One region of the Methylobacillus pratensis genome, then DNA from elsewhere that is predicted to be linked to it. Evidence: riboswitches for the same ligand, from Rfam matches in the RefSeq annotation. Region 1 holds a riboswitch; the other holds the start of a gene.
What was found. A riboswitch is a leader RNA that binds a small molecule or an ion and turns the genes downstream of it on or off. The one in region 1 is predicted to bind cobalamin.

Region 1 (5,440 bases):
CCTGCGCTTCGTCGCCGAACGCGCGGAAATCGGCGAGAAGCGCGAAGCGGTGCTGGCCGTGACCATTCCCGAAACTCCGGGCTCATTCAAGAAGTTCTGCCGGCTGATCGGCAACCGCAATATCACCGAGTTCAACTACCGCTACGCCGACGCCACGGCCGCGCATATCTATGTCGGCGTCGCCATCCAGGACCCCAGCGAATCCGGCATGCTGGTCAGGCAATTGCAGGAACACGGCTTGCCGGCATTGGACCTGAGCGAGAATGAAGTGGCAAAACTGCACCTGCGCCACCTGGTAGGAGGCCATGCGCCGCAGGCCGAGCACGAGCAGGTCTACCGCTTCGAGTTCCCGGAAAAACCTGGGGCGCTGATGAATTTCCTCGACAGCATGCGTCATGACTGGAATATCAGCCTGTTCCATTACCGTAACCATGGCGCGGATTTCGGCAGGGTGCTGGTCGGCATGCAGGTGCCGCCGGGAGAGGAACAGGCATTCACCGATTTCCTGCAGAACCTGGGCTACCCGTACTGGGAGGAAAGCAACAACCCGGCTTACAAGCTGTTCCTCGGATAAGCTGAGAGCCCAAATAAAAAGCCCGCCAACTGGCGGGCTTTTTGCATACCTTGACCCTGTATCAGGCTTTGGCAGCCAAGGGGGTGCCGTAGGCGGTGATATCGTAATCGGTGAGCTCGTAGCCCAGCTCGCGCACGATCACCTTGAGACGCTCCTCGATACCGAGATCGTAGAATTCGCGAACCTCACCGGTGCTGGTGCTGACCAGGTGGCCATGGTGCTCTTCGCCGTCGTTCAACTCATACACGGCCTTGTTGTTGCCCAACTGGCTTTTCTTCAAGAGCCCTGTCTGTTCGAATTGCGCCAGTACGCGGTACACCGTGGCCAAGCCGAACTCGGAATGCTCGGTAATCAGGATCCGGTACACGTCTTCAGCCGCCAGGTGGCGCTGCTCGCTGTTACGGAAGATATCCAGCACCTTGAGACGTGGCAACGTGATTTTCAGGCCACTGTTTCTCAAATCCTGATGCGGATCCACTACTCCGTCTTCTTTTTTCGTTCCCACTATCATCTCCTTAATCAATTGAATCCTGACGCCGCAATAGCATATCACGCATTGGGATGATGCCAAGCATCAGGAAAGTAGTTTCATGATGAACTCCCAGTCCCTGGGGTCCACTGGCGTAATCGAGAGCCGGTTGCCGCGTTGCAGGATGCGCAAGTTCTGCAGCTCCGGCGTTTCACGCAATTCTTTCAAGCTCAACAAGCGCGTCTTGCGCACCAGCCTTACATCCACATTGAACCAGCGCGGACTCTCCGGCGTCGCCTTGGGGTCATAGTACTTATGGCCCTCTATAAACTGCAGGCGGTCGGGATAAGCCAGCTTGCTGACTTCGGCAATGCCCACGATGCCAGGTTCCGCACAATTGGAATGATAGAACAATACGCCATCGCCGACCTTCATCTGGTCTCGCATGAAGTTGCGCGCCTGGTAATTGCGCACCCCGTACCAATCTACCGTCTGATCGGGGAAGGAAGCCAGGTCATCGATCGACACGTCGGATGGCTCGGATTTCATCAACCAGTAACGCATGAAATTCTCAAATCAACACAGATTCCGTATCATAACCCGAGTCGCATTCAATTTCAGAATCTCCAGCATGGCCCGCAACGTCCTTGGCACTACATTACAACCTTGCAGCATGGACCCGATCACCGGGTTCACCCGCAGCGGCAGCTGCGAAACCGGGCCCGAAGACATCGGCAGCCATACCGTGTGCGCCATGATGACCGAGGAATTCCTCGCATTCTCTCTCTCCAGGGGCAACGACCTCAGCACGCCGCGGCCGGAATACGGCTTCCCCGGGCTGGCGCCGGGCGAGCGCTGGTGCCTGTGCGCATCGCGCTGGCACGAAGCTGCCGAGGCAGGCTATGCCCCGCCAGTGGTGCTGGAAGCGTCCCACGAGCGCGCATTGGAGATTGTCAGCCTTGCCGACCTGGAATACCACGCCTTGAGATAAAGGGCTGAAATGGGAGTTCCCCGCAAATGCCATCCGGACCGGCATCCTGAACCTGTACGGTTCAAGTGGTAACGACCTAAAGCTACGTTAGGTACACCCGCATCGGAGCGCGCACACTGTTACTTAACAGACCGAAACCAAAGCCAAATTTATGGTTCAAGGAATCTATGGCCCGAACAGCACCGCAGGGAACAAAGGGAAGAAGCCAGGATCATCCGGCCTCTGAAAACTTGTGGCAGTTGAACTGTCTTGGATTAAAAAACCGCTTTAAAACAGCTGGTTTTGATCGTCGCCGACGGCAGTATCAATCTGCTCCTGCATGGAAGCAATTCTACGCTTGAAATCGCCAATGTCAAAACCGCCGGCATCCGTCGTCAATAGCTCATGCGCGATATTGAGCGCCGCCATGATGGCAATCTTCTCGGCACCGACCACCTTGCCGGTATCGCGGATTTCGCGCATTTTCTTGTCGAGATAATCGACCGAGCGCAACAAGGCCTCGCGCTCATCGTCAGTACACGCGATCGTCAGCTCGCGCCCCATGATGCTGACATCGACGCCACGCACGCTGCTCATACGGTTCCCTCCGGAAGACGCTCGATCAGGGCCTGCAGCTTCTGGCTGGCAAGCTCCATGTTTTCCTTCATCTGCTTGTTGTCATCCTGGGAGCGCACAAGCTCCTGACGGAGCTCAAGATTTTCAGCACGCAACAATTGGCATAGGGATATCAGCCGCGTGAGCTTTTCTTCCAACGTGATCAAATCAGCATTCATGGCGCCACTATAATTGCAAAATCAGCACATGGTCAACTGCACCCAAGAATTTATGGCATGTTTACAACACCTTATATTAAAAACTTATTTCACCGTATAAAGTGCGAATCATTTATAATCGCCAACAAGTTTTGAGGTGTCCTTGGCCTGTTCATGGCGCAAGGGTGAAACTGGGAAACAGGTGCGTGGCATCCCGACGTCGCGATCCACAATGCCTGTGCTGCCCCCGCAACGGTAAGCAAGCCGATAAGCCACATGCCACTGTGAGATGTTTTCATGGGAAGGCGGCGTATCACTGATCTTGCAAGCCCGGAGACCGGCCTGAAGACGACTAGGAAGTGCTGCGGGGATGCGGCTGACCGATGACCATCCGGCGACGGATCATGCTCCCTGCACACTCTCACTCGTTACCAGCTCTCGCGGGGCCGCGGGAGTCTTATGGAGTTTGCAGTTGATGTTCCGATTTTCCCTGGGTACCGTCGCCCTTGCCTCGATTTATTCCCTACCCTTGGCAGCCAATGCTGCCGACATCCGGCTAGAAGACACGATTGTCACGGCTTCGCGTACCGAACAGAAAATCAGCGAAGTGATCGGCGATGTATCCGTCATTACCTCTGATCAAATCGAGAAGGCCGGCCAAACTACATTGGCAGAACTGCTTGCAACGCAACCTGGGATTGAAATAACCAGCAACGGAGGTGTTGGCAAATCCACGGATATTTTCATGCGCGGCGCCAATAGCACCCATACCCTGATCTTGGTCGATGGCGTACGCATCAGTTCCGCCACCACTGGCGTGACGGCAATACAGCATATTCCGCTGAGCCAGATTGATCGGGTGGAAATCCTGCGCGGGCCTGCCAGTGGTATGTATGGCGCTGATGCCATTGGCGGCGTCATCCAGATATTCACCAAGAAAGGCCAAGGCACGCCTACGTTCAATGCCTCGGCCGGACTCGGCACTTACGGTACGGCCATCGGCGAAGCAGGGGTAAGCGGCCGCATCGGCAACACCAGCTATAGCCTTCAAGGCGGCATGACCCATGTGCATGGCATCAGCTCCTTGCGCAACAAGAATGCCAGAGGTTACAACAGCGATGCCGACGGCTACCGCAACCAGAACATTGCCGCCAAGCTGACACAGCACTTCGGAGAAAACCACGAAATTGGTTTCAATATTCTAGTCAGCGATGCCCGCAACTTCAATGACGGTACTACCGCAGCCTCATCCCGGTACGATCAATATATTGACCAGACCTTGTCCACCTATACCATACATAGCAAAAACCGCTTTACTGATTACTGGACAAGCCTGGTGACATTCTCACGCGGAATCGACGACCTCACGTCATACTCCAAGCAACCGACACAAACCACCAGCAACAGCATCAAAACCACGCAGGACCAGTATCTCTGGCAGAACACCTTGAATACCGCCTGGGGAACGTTCAATATCGGCATAGAGCGCAGGGAACAAAAAGCCGAAACCTTGCCCACCGCCCTGCCTGAAGACAGGCGCGATATCCAGTCCTACCTGGCTGGCTGGCAAAAACGCTTTGATAAGCATAATGTGCAGCTCAACCTGCGCAACGACGACAATTCGCAATTCGGCAACAAAACCACCGGCAGCGTGGCCTACGCCTATGAAATCACGCCACACTGGAAAGCGAATGCCGCCTACGGCACGGCCTTTGCCGCCCCGACCTTTAATCAGCTTTACTATCCGAATTTCGGCAATCCAGACCTCAAGCCCGAAGAGTCGCGCAATAAGGAAATCGGCCTGAAATACGATCATGGCAACCATCATGTGGCAGCCACTTATTACCTCAACGAAGTGGACAACCTGATCATCAATCCGAGAACCGGCAACAACTTCACGAATGTCGCGCAGAATATCAATCAGGCCAGGCTTTCCGGCCTGACCTTGAGTTACCAGGGCGTACTGGCAGGGTTCAACATACGCGCCAGCAGCGATTTCCAGCGCCCGGAAGACGAGGAAACAGGTAACCTGCTGCCAAGGCGGGCAAAGGAACATGGTGTATTTGCAATCAGCAAGCGTATCCATGGCTGGGAAATCGGCAGCGAGATCCGAAGTAGCTCCCATCGCTATAACGATACCGCCAACACCGTCAGGCTCTCCGGCTACACCTTGGTCAACCTTTATACAAACTATCAAATCAATGATGACTGGTCGCTGAACGCCAGAGTCAACAACCTGTTCGACCGCAAATACGAACTAGCCAAGGACTACGGCACCTTCGGCACCAATTTGTTCGTGTCCGTGCGCTATGCGCCGGCACTGTAATTGCGATGCGAAACCGCAACAAACTGCGTGGGCTCCGGCATTTCGGTTAAAATTCAGCGTTATTTGACCAATTGACCCCAGCCCAAGGAAGACAACCATGCTGACACTCAACAAGAACCACCAAATCATGATCGGCCTGCTGCTGGCCGCACTGCTCGTCCTCACACGCGGCCACCACTTCGCCGCGATCAACCACCTGCCCAGCGCATCCTGGGTGGTGTTCTTCCTGGCAGGCGTCTACCTGCGTCCAGTCTGGGTGTTTCCTGCGCTACTTGTCTTGGCTGCGGGCCTGGATTTCGCCGCCGTGACCTGGGGCGGCGTGGACAAC
Region 2 (5,440 bases), on a different contig from region 1:
GCCGATCATGGAGCCGTCCTTGAACAAATAGTCGGCCCATTTCTTCTCCTGCTCCGCCGCGCGCCTGAACATCTCGAAGCACTCGTCCTGCAGTTCGCTGGCAATACCGGCGAATTCGGGGTCGTCCTGCCCGCTGCGCATGATGTTGAGCATATGCTGGGTGCCGGTGAGATGCAGCGCCTCGTCGCGCGCGATCAGGCGGATGATCTTGGCATTGCCTTCCATCACCTTTCGCTCGGCGAATGCAAACGAGCAAGCAAAGCTGACATAGAAGCGGATCGCCTCCAGAATATTGACGCTCATCAGGCACAGGTACAGCAGCTTCTTCAGCTCACGCAGGTTGACCGTCTTGGTCTCGCCGTTGATGACGTGATCGCCCTCGCCCAGCTGCGAATACAGCATGGTGTAATGGATCAGGTCGTCGTAATAGGCGGAAATATCGCTCGCCCGCGCCACGATGTTCTCGTTGCGCACAATATCGTCGAAGATCAGCGCCGGATCGGAGACGATGTTGCGGATGATGTGGGTATAGGAGCGCGAATGGATGGTTTCCGAGAACGCCCAGGTCTCGACCCAGGTTTCCAGCTCGGGCAGCGACACCAGCGGCAGCAAGGCCACATTGGGGCTGCGGCCCTGGATGGAATCGAGCAGCGTCTGATATTTCAGGTTGCTGATGAAAATATGCTTCTCATGGTCGGGCAAGCCCTGGTAGTCGATGCGGTCCTGCGACACGTCCACCTCTTCCGGACGCCAGAAGAAGGAAAGCTGCTTCTCGATCAGTTTCTCGAACACCGGGTATTTCTGCTGGTCGTAACGCGCCACGTTGACCGGCTGCCCGAAGAACATCGGCTCCTTCAGTTGTTCGTTGTCGACCTTGGAAAAAATGCTGTATGCCATGACTTGTCCCGATATATCCCGTCAGGGCGGCGCATGGCCGCCCTGCTCTATTTAGTCCCGTTGCCTAGATCTTGCACGCGCCGCTTTCGCATCCGTCGTCCCCGGTCTCGCCGCCTTCGCTCGCGCCATCGCGGGTGTTGTGGTAGTACAGGGTCTTCACGCCCAGCTTGTAGGCTTGCAGCAGGTCCTTGAGCAATTGCTTCATCGGCACCTTGCCGCCTTCGAAGCGCTTGGGATCGTAATTGGTGTTGGAGGAAATCGACTGGTCGACGAATTTCTGCATGATGCCCACCAGCTTGAGGTAGCCGTCGTTGTTGGGCAGCGACCACAGCAATTGGTACTGGTTGCGCAGGCGCTCGATCTCCGGCACCACCTGGCGCAGGATGCCGTCCTTGGACTGCTTGACCGACACCAGGCCGCGCGGCGGCTCGATGCCGTTGGTGGCGTTGGCGATCTGGCTGGAGGTCTCGGAAGGCATCAGCGCGGTCAGGGTGGAATTGCGCAGGCCGTGCGCGACGATGTCCTTGCGCAGTTGCTCCCAGTCCAGTTGCAACGCTTCCTGGCACACCGCATCGAGGTCCTTCTTATAGGTGTCGATGGGCAGCAGGCCTTGCGAATAAGTGGTTTCATTGAACGCGTCGCAAGGGCCGAACTCGCGCGCGAGCTGTACCGAGGCCTTCAACAGGTAGTACTGGATCGCCTCGAAGGTGCGGTGGGTCAGCCCCAGCGCCGCATCGTCGGTATAGCCGGTGCCGTTCTTGGCGAGGTAATAGGCGTAATTGATCACGCCCACGCCAAGCGAGCGGCGCTTATCGGTGGCATTGAGCGCGGCCTTGACCGGGTAATCTTGGTATTCGAGCAAGGCGTCCAATGCACGCACCACGAGGTCGGCCAGCCCTTCCAGTTCGTCGAGGCTTTCCAGCGCGCCGAGGTTGAACGCGGACAAGGTGCACAATGCGATCTCGCCGTTCTCGTCGTTGATGTCCTCGAGCGGGTGCGTCGGCAGCGCGATTTCCATGCACAGGTTGGATTGGCGCACCGGTGCCAGCTTGGGGTTGAATGGGCTATGCGTGTTGCAATGGTCGACGTTCTGGATGTAGATGCGGCCCGTGCCCGCCCGCTCCTGCATCAGGAGCGAGAACAGGTCCACTGCCGGCAGCGTGCGCTTGCGCAGGCTGTCGTCCGCCTCGTATTGCGTATACAGGCGCTCGAACTCGTCCTGGTCGGCGAAGAAGGCGTCATAGAGTCCGGGCACGTCGTGCGGCGAGAACAGCGTGATGTCGCCGCCCTTGATCAGACGCTGGTACAGCAGGCGGTTGATCTGCACGCCGTAGTCGAGATGGCGCACGCGGTTTTCCTCGACGCCGCGGTTGTTCTTGAGCACCAGCAGCGACTCGACTTCCAGGTGCCACAACGGGTAGAACAAGGTCGCCGCGCCGCCGCGCACGCCACCCTGCGAGCAGGATTTCACCGCCGCCTGGAACAACTTGTAGAACGGCAGGCAGCCGGTATGCTGCGCCTCGCCGCCGCGGATCTCGCTGCCCAGCGCACGGATGCGGCCGGCATTGACGCCGATGCCCGCGCGTTGCGAGACGTATTTCACGATCGCGCTAGTGGTGGCGTTGATGCTGTCCAGGCTGTCGTCGCACTCGATCAGCACGCAGGAGCTGAACTGGCGCGTCGGCGTGCGCACGCCGGACATGATGGGCGTGGGCAGGGAAATCTTGAAAGTGGACACCGCATCGTAGAAGCGCTTGATGTATTCCAGACGCGCCTTGCCCTCGTACTTGGCGAATAGGCTCATCGCCACCAGGATATAAAGGAACTGCGGGCTCTCGTAGATTTTCTTGGTCACCCGGTTCTGCACCAGGTATTTGCCTTCCAGCTGCTTCACGGCGGCATAGGAGAAGTTCATGTCGCGCCAGTGGTCGATATGGTCGTTGAGCTCGTTGAACTCTTCACGGCTATAGTCGGCGAGGAGATGCTGGTCGTACTTGCCCATCTCGGTGAGCTTGGTGACGTGGTCGAACAAGTGCGGCGGCTCGAACTGGCCGTAGGCAATCTTGCGCAGGTGGAAAATCGACAGGCGTGCCGCCAGGTACTGGTAATCCGGCGTGTCCTCGGAGATTAAATCCGCGGCAGACTTGATGATGGTTTCATGGATGACGTCGGTACGAATCCCGTCATAGAACTGGATATGCGATTTCAGCTCGACCTGCGATACCGATACGTTGTCCAGTCCCTGCGCCGCCCAATCGATCACGCGATGGATCTTGTCCAGGTTGATCGGCTCCTGGCGACCATCCCGCTTGGTGGCATTCATGGATTCATACTTTGTCATCTAAGGCTCCCTGTCAGGAAGCAAGGCATCCTCATGACCACGCATCAATTGCCGAGGCAACCGAGCAACAATCACAAAGCAGCATGACGGACAAGGCGCCGACCCAGCAGCGCAATACCCTATCCGGCCGAGGACACCCCGCCTCAAACGTTATGAAAATGATCTACGGCAGGTTTCCTGGCTCCCAGGTCCACATGACCGGCCTGTCTTCCCGGGCCTCACACTTTCAGGCCCAGTGACCCTTGTTGGCATGCCACTCACTGGTTACAGTTGCGGGGGCAGCTGCGGCTTGGCAAGGCACCGCCCTGCGACCGCATTCCCTTTTTCCGACGTAATCGAACAACCGTCGAACACCGTAGATGGGGTGGACTATAGCGCAATAAAATGTGCTTGTGTACACCAAAAAACACTAGATATTGTTTTTTTGAGATATATACAGGATTTTTAAGGGGAAATTTTTTGCGAATTTTTTACACGGATTTTGGTCATTCATGGGCACGGCTGTCGTGCAACAATCACCTATCATGAAACGTAAATTTCGCCAAGCCAGACAATGAAACCAGCCTTGAATCCAGAACCAAGCCGCGACGATATCGATGCAACGCCCGGATGGCTGTTGCTGGAGTTCGGCGCCAGCTGGTGCGGCTTTTGCCAGGCGGCACAGCCTTCGCTCAACGCGGCATTAAAGCAATCGCACGCCCTGCGTCACGAGCGCATCGAGGACGGCAGAGGCAGGCGGCTGGGCCGCAGCTTCAAGGTAAAGTTATGGCCGACCTTGATCCTGTTGCGGGATGGACAGGAAGTCGGCCGTGTGGTGCGCCCGGAAAGCGTGGAAGAAATTTCCAGGCTCATCATGCCGGCAGCTGAATGAGTGTGCAGCAGCAATTGATCCCTGGCTGACGACGTGGGACAAGGGACGGGAGGGTGCCGTCAAATGCAAGTAGTCCAAGCAATCGTCAACTAACGCCACAATGGCTATACGCCTAGCGTGCTTGCATAGGCTCCGCAAGCACGCCCTGGCCGCCATGCGTGCTGAATATGTCAGCCACCTGCGCCGCCTCGTCCGGCGGCTGCATATAGACCAGCAACAGCATGGCATCGTCGCGCTCGGCGGCGCGCTGCATGAGGGCATTGGTCTCGCTTTCATGCAGCCAGCCGTAAACCGCCCCAAGCACCGCGCCCACGACAATCCCGATATCCGGCCCCAATAACTGGATCACCGCCATCCGCTCGCTGACTTCATACTCCATGGTCAGAATGATGCCCAAGGTCAGCACAGAGCTGATGAGCAGCCCGGCCAACGCGCCCCGGCCTGTCCAGGCGAACCAGTTGTCCGTATTCCTGCCGGGTTTGAGCGCTGTGAACCTGGCAGCCGCCTGTTCGGACAAGGCAAGGTCGATCAGGTCGCGCGGAATGCCGCGCTGCAGGCAGGCCGACAGCACCTTGTCCACTTGCTGCGGCTGCTGGAAAAACCCGGAGACCGTCAACGATTCCCGCTGCTTTTGCTGTGTATTCATGATCGCATCCTCCTCATTTTCCCAGCGCCTCCAGCTCTTGGACGGTCCAGGGCTTTTGCCTATCCTTGCTGGCCTCCCTGACGTGCTTCACCAGCGCCGCATCCACCTTGTCCGCGCTGTTGCCGCCGAGTTCGCTGCGGATGTGGCTGGCCACGGCGGCCACTTCCTCGTCACTCAGTTGGTCCTGCCACGGCGGCATCAGGCCATTGTAGGTTTGCCCTTCTACCTGTACTTCGCCTTGCAGCCCCTGCAGCACGATGCGCAGCAGGATTTCCGGGTCGCCCAGCACATAATGCGACTTGACCAAAGGCGGAAATGCGCCGGGAACGCCCTGCCCGCTGGCCTGATGGCAACTGACGCAGCGGCTGGTATAAATGGCGGCTCCCGAAACCGCGCTCGCCTGGGCGAAAGCTGGCTGAGCATCCTGCGAAGCAGGCGCGTGCAAAAATCCGTTGTGCGCCCTGGTATCCAGGCTGCCCATATGGCGTCCCAGGTAGAACGACCCGGCCACCAGCGCCACCCCTACCAGCAGGTAAAACCATAATGGCCCGCTGACCATATCCTCGAACGGCTCGGGAGTTTCATAAATGATCTGGTCGCCGCGCTGATCCTGCATACTTCGCTGGGAATTGGTATTTTTCCCGGCATGAGCCTGCCTGGATGGCGAAGAATGCTTCCTGTTCAT

Region 2: linked by a shared signal. The riboswitch ahead of nrdA (class 1a ribonucleoside-diphosphate reductase subunit alpha) and the one ahead of ACW4YW_RS07810 (TonB-dependent receptor domain-containing protein) in region 1 are both predicted to bind cobalamin.

What each region holds. Positions count from the first base shown of each region.
Region 1 covers NZ_JBSUSR010000003.1:91,591-97,030, reverse strand. The annotation lists gene ilvA (threonine ammonia-lyase, biosynthetic) at 1-574, shown strand, start outside; gene ACW4YW_RS07840 (transcriptional repressor) at 636-1,085, opposite strand; gene ACW4YW_RS07835 (EVE domain-containing protein) at 1,149-1,607, opposite strand; gene ACW4YW_RS07830 (DUF2237 family protein) at 1,675-2,034, shown strand; RNA gene ssrS (6S RNA) at 2,048-2,228, opposite strand; gene ACW4YW_RS07820 (cell division protein ZapA) at 2,302-2,610, opposite strand; gene ACW4YW_RS07815 (hypothetical protein) at 2,607-2,807, opposite strand; cobalamin riboswitch at 2,925-3,146, shown strand; gene ACW4YW_RS07810 (TonB-dependent receptor domain-containing protein) at 3,262-5,112, shown strand; gene ACW4YW_RS07805 (hypothetical protein) at 5,210-5,440, shown strand, end outside.
Region 2 covers NZ_JBSUSR010000001.1:435,689-441,128, forward strand. The annotation lists gene nrdB (class Ia ribonucleoside-diphosphate reductase subunit beta) at 1-897, opposite strand, end outside; gene nrdA (class 1a ribonucleoside-diphosphate reductase subunit alpha) at 962-3,238, opposite strand; cobalamin riboswitch at 3,389-3,601, opposite strand; gene ACW4YW_RS01965 (thioredoxin family protein) at 3,804-4,109, shown strand; gene ACW4YW_RS01970 (hypothetical protein) at 4,222-4,755, opposite strand; gene ACW4YW_RS01975 (c-type cytochrome) at 4,769-5,440, opposite strand; gene ACW4YW_RS01980 (cbb3-type cytochrome c oxidase subunit II) at 5,437-5,440, opposite strand, start outside.